2 regions of the Brevundimonas sp. M20 genome follow, and region 2 is predicted to be linked to the other one. Evidence: riboswitches for the same ligand, from Rfam matches in the RefSeq annotation. Region 2 holds a riboswitch; the other holds the start of a gene.

Region 1 (2,196 bases), 870 kb from region 2:
TCGCGCTCGCCCCGCTGGGTGCGATCAATCTCGAGGCTGAGGCGGGTCGCCGGATCGATGGCCAGAAAGCCGGTGTCGCCCGACCGACGCGGCGGTGTCAGGGCCGGTATCTTACCCGCCTGCGTCGTTTCCAGATAGGCCGCGATCAGGCCCAGCGCCGAAACCTCGGCCTCTTCAAACGCCCCGAACCCGTCCAGCGAGGCGACGCCGTACAGCCGCTCGACCCGCACCTTGGCGCCGACGGGTTCGGCCAGCGCCTGCGGCAGGGCCTGCACCACCCCGCCCGAACTGTTCAGGGCGTCCTTGGTCTCCTCATCCGAGAACAGGCGGTCCGGCACCAGAACTTCCGACGGCCGGAACGAGGCCAGGGTCGCGCCGAGGTCGTCCAGGGAACAGGCGACCACATCGACCACGCCGCCGGCCAGCTCGACCACCGCCACGGCGGCCCGCCCCTTGCGCACGGCCACGGCCGCAAGCCGGTTGGCGCCGCGCGCATCCAGCAGGCTGTCCTCGGTGAGGGTGCCCGGCGTGACCACCCGCACGACACCGCGCTGCACCACCGACTTGGAGCCGCGCTTCCTGGCCTCGGCCGGGTCTTCCAGCTGTTCGCAGATCGCCGCCTTGAACCCCTGCCGGATGAGCCGCGCCAGATAGCCGTCCAGCGCGTGCACCGGCACGCCCGCCATCGGGATGTCCTCGCCCTGATGCTTGCCTCGCCTGGTCAGGGTGATGCCCAGCGCCGCCGCCGCGATCTCGGCGTCCTTGAAGAACAGCTCGTAGAAGTCGCCCATCCGGAAGAACAGGATCGCGTCCGGCTGCCCGGCCTTGGCCGTCAGATACTGCGCCATGAACGGCGTCGCGCCCTCCACGGATGGGACGGCGTCGGCTTGCGGCGGGTGAGCGAGGGGAGCGTTCATGCGTGGCGACAGGGTGACGGATCAGGCCCGTCGTCTCAAGCGTGATCCGCCTGTCTTGCACAAGCGTCTTCGCGCTGCGACAAGCCGCACCGGCGGTTAAGGGAACGCGGTCAGACACCGCGGCTGTGCCCGCAACTGTAGGCGGCGAGAGCGTCGTCCGTCCGGGGTTCGCCCCGGCGCCACTGGTCTCCGGGCCGGGAAGGCGAGGGCTTCGCTTGTTGACCCGCAAGCCAGGAGACCTGGCCGCCGATGTCGCTCGCTCCTGTCCGGGACCAGACAGAGGCGCGGGGACTTCCGTCGCAGCGACCCGATCTTGCGCCGTCCGGACCATTCAGGCCCGGCGGATCGGCTCGCTCATATACGGCCCCACGCGCGTCTTCGCGGGGCCGACAAGGGGTCCTCGCTCAATGAAGCGCTCCATTCTCCTCTCCACGGCGGCCCTGACCGCCGCCCTCGCCTCGCCCGTCTTCGCCCGGTCATCGGATGAGCTTCCTGAAGTCGTGGTCACCGCGACCCGCATCCCGGCCATCGTCGCCGAGACCCCGGGCGCCCGCGTCATCGACGCCGATACGATCCAGCAGCGCGGCGCCGTCTTCGCCGCCGACATACTGACCGACGTGCCCGGCCTGTCCGTGACACGGTCAGGAGCGTTCGGGGGTGTCGCCCAGGTCCGCATGCGCGGAGCTACCCCGGGCAAGACACTGGTTCTGGTCGACGGCGCCCCGGTCAACGATGCGGCCGAGCCCAACGGCGCCTATGATGTCTCGGGCTTCGACCTGGGCGATGTCGAGCGCATCGAGGTCCTGTCAGGCCCGCAGTCCTCGCTGTGGGGCTCCGACGCCATCGGCGGCGTGATCGCCTTCACCACCCGAGAGATCAATGGCCTGCGCGCCGAGGCAGAGGCCGGCGACTTCGACACCCTGCGCGGTCGTATCGCCGTAGGCACGGCCAACGAGACCTGGGCGCTGGGCGGCTATGTCTCCCGCTTCACCACCGACGGGATCTCGGTCGCGGACGAGGCCGACGGCAATCCGGAAGCCGACGGCTTCGACAACACCACCGTGGGCCTGCGCGGCCGCTACGCCGTCTCCCCGGCGGTGAAGCTGGACGCCTCGGCCCGCTGGTCGCGAAGCGAGGCTGATCTCGATAACGGCTTCCCCATCGCCGACAACGGCGACCGATCGGAGTCCGAGCAATGGTCGGGCGTGGTCCGCGCCACCGTCGATGCTCTGGGCCTGCAACATCAGTTCAGCGTCTCGGGCTCGGACATCGAACGCCA
Region 2 (2,196 bases):
GAGCAGGGGCACTAAGCCCCGCTCCACGGGTGACGGGGCCGCCCCGCGCGCGTTATGAGGTCCGCAGTCCTTTTGCGGAGCGGCCCATGACCTTCACCCTGACTTCCAACGACATCACCGACGGCGGCGTGCTGCCGGACGCGCAGGTTCAGGCGAAGGGCAATACCTCGCCGCATCTGTCATGGTCGGGCGCCCCCGAGGGCACGAAGAGCTACGCCGTCACCTGCTACGACCCTGACGCCCCCACGGGCTCGGGCTTCTGGCACTGGACCGTGGCCAACATTCCCGCCGATGTGACCGAGCTTAAGACCGGCGCCTCGTCCGCCGATCTGCCCGCCGGATCGGTCGAGGGGCGCACGGACTACGGCCCCGCAGGCTTCGGCGGCGCCGCCCCGCCTCCCGGTCACGGCCCGCACCGCTACATCTTCACCGTCTTCGCCGTGGACACCGACAAGCTGGACGTCACCCCGGACAATTCGGGCGCCGTCTTCGGCTTCAACCTGCATTTCCATACGCTGGCCAAGGCGACGATCACCGCCACCTACGAAAACACCGGCCAAGGCTGACCCCAAGCCAACCCCATAAACATATAAGCATGTCTTTATATGTTTCTTGACTTCGCCGGAGGATGCCCGCTCTATGCGGGCGTCGTGGTTCTGCGCGCGGCTTTCGGGTCGCGCGGAGCTAAGAGGGAAGCCGGTGAGACGCATTTCGCGTCAAATCCGGCGCTGCCCCCGCAACTGTAAGCGGCGAGCCGAGGGTCCATCTCGTGTCACTGGGGGTTCGCCTCCGGGAAGGCCGGGCCCGAAGCGGTGACCCGTGAGCCAGGAGACCTGCCCCGACAGATAACGTCCTCCGGCGGGGTGTCCGGTCAGGCCGCAAGTGCGCCGCCGGATCCGATGCCCGCGTGAGCGTTCGCGCGTCCCTGTCCGAAGCCCTGCCAACAGCAAAGGTTTCGCCCCATGACCGCCCGCCTCCCCGTCCAGGTCGCCACCCTCGGCTTTCCCCGCATCGGCCCGAAGCGCGAGCTGAAGACCGCGCTTGAAGCCCACTGGGCCGGCAGGCTCGACGCCAAGGCATTGTTCGCCGCCGCCGCCGACCTGCGCGGTCAGGCCTGGGCCCGCCAGCGTGAGCTGGGCGCGGACCTGATCCCGTCGAACGACTTCTCGCTGTACGACCATGTGCTGGACACCACCGCCATGGTCGGGGCCGTGCCCGCGATCTACGGCTGGTCGGATGACCGGGTCGATCTGGACACCTATTTCGCCATGGCGCGGGGGGCGCAGGGGGACCGGTGCGAGCACGGCCACGCGCAAGTCTCCGGGCATGGCGCGCAGGACGCGCCGGCGGCCGAGATGACCAAGTGGTTCGACACCAACTACCACTTCATCGTGCCGGAGTTCACGGCGGACCAGACCTTCCGCCTCGCCTCGACCAAGGCGCTGCACGAGTATCTGGAGGCCAAGGAACAGGGGGTCGAGACCCGGCCGGTGCTGCTGGGGCCGGTCAGCTATCTGCTGCTGGGCAAGGCGAAAGGCGGCGACTTCGACGTCCTCTCGCTGCTGCCGAGACTGCTGCCGGTCTATGCCGAGGTGCTGCGATCGCTGGCGCGCGCGGAGGCGACCTGGGTGCAGATCGACGAGCCCTGCCTCGTCACTGACCTGCCGGAGGGCGCGGCCGAGGCCTACGCCCTCGCCTACCGGATGCTGTGCGATGTGACGCCGCCGATCCGGGTGATGCTGACGACCTATTTCGGCGGGCTGCAGGACAATCTCGAACTGGCCCTGTCGTTGCCCGCGCACGGTCTGCACGTCGATCTGGTCCGGGCGCCGGAGCAGTTGGAGGCGGTGGTCGCGGGGGCGCGCCCCGATCAGGCGCTGTCGCTGGGCGTCATCGACGGGCGCAATGTCTGGAAGGCGGACCTGGGCGCCGTTTTGGACCGGATCGAGCCGATCGTGGCGACCGGGCGGTCGGTGATCATCGCCCCGTCCTGCTCCCTGCTGCATACGCCGATCGATCTGGAGCGGGAGACGGCGCTGGCGCCGGAGGTCCGCAACTGGCTGGCCTTCGCCGTGCAGAAGGTGGGCGAGCTGAAGGTGCTGGCGCGGGCGCTGAACGAGGGCCGGGACGCCGTGCGGGCGGAGTTGGCGGCGGCGGATGCGGCCATCGTCTCGCGCCGGAACTCCGTGCTGATCC

Evidence for each region. Region 2 has a riboswitch for cobalamin ahead of metE (5-methyltetrahydropteroyltriglutamate--homocysteine S-methyltransferase). Riboswitches for the same ligand answer to the same signal wherever they lie in the genome.
Region 1: it holds a riboswitch for cobalamin, as region 2 does, so the genes downstream of both, FKQ52_RS00010 (TonB-dependent siderophore receptor) here and metE (5-methyltetrahydropteroyltriglutamate--homocysteine S-methyltransferase) in region 2, are expected to answer to the same signal.

The regions. Positions count from the first base shown of each region.
Region 1 covers NZ_CP041243.1:1,792-3,987, forward strand. Annotated here, with positions in the region: cobalamin riboswitch at 1,016-1,158, shown strand; gene FKQ52_RS00010 (TonB-dependent siderophore receptor) at 1,325-2,196, shown strand, end outside.
Region 2 covers NZ_CP041243.1:875,108-877,303, reverse strand. Annotated here, with positions in the region: gene FKQ52_RS16750 (hypothetical protein) at 1-15, shown strand, start outside; gene FKQ52_RS04195 (YbhB/YbcL family Raf kinase inhibitor-like protein) at 87-566, shown strand; cobalamin riboswitch at 647-856, shown strand; gene metE (5-methyltetrahydropteroyltriglutamate--homocysteine S-methyltransferase) at 963-2,196, shown strand, end outside.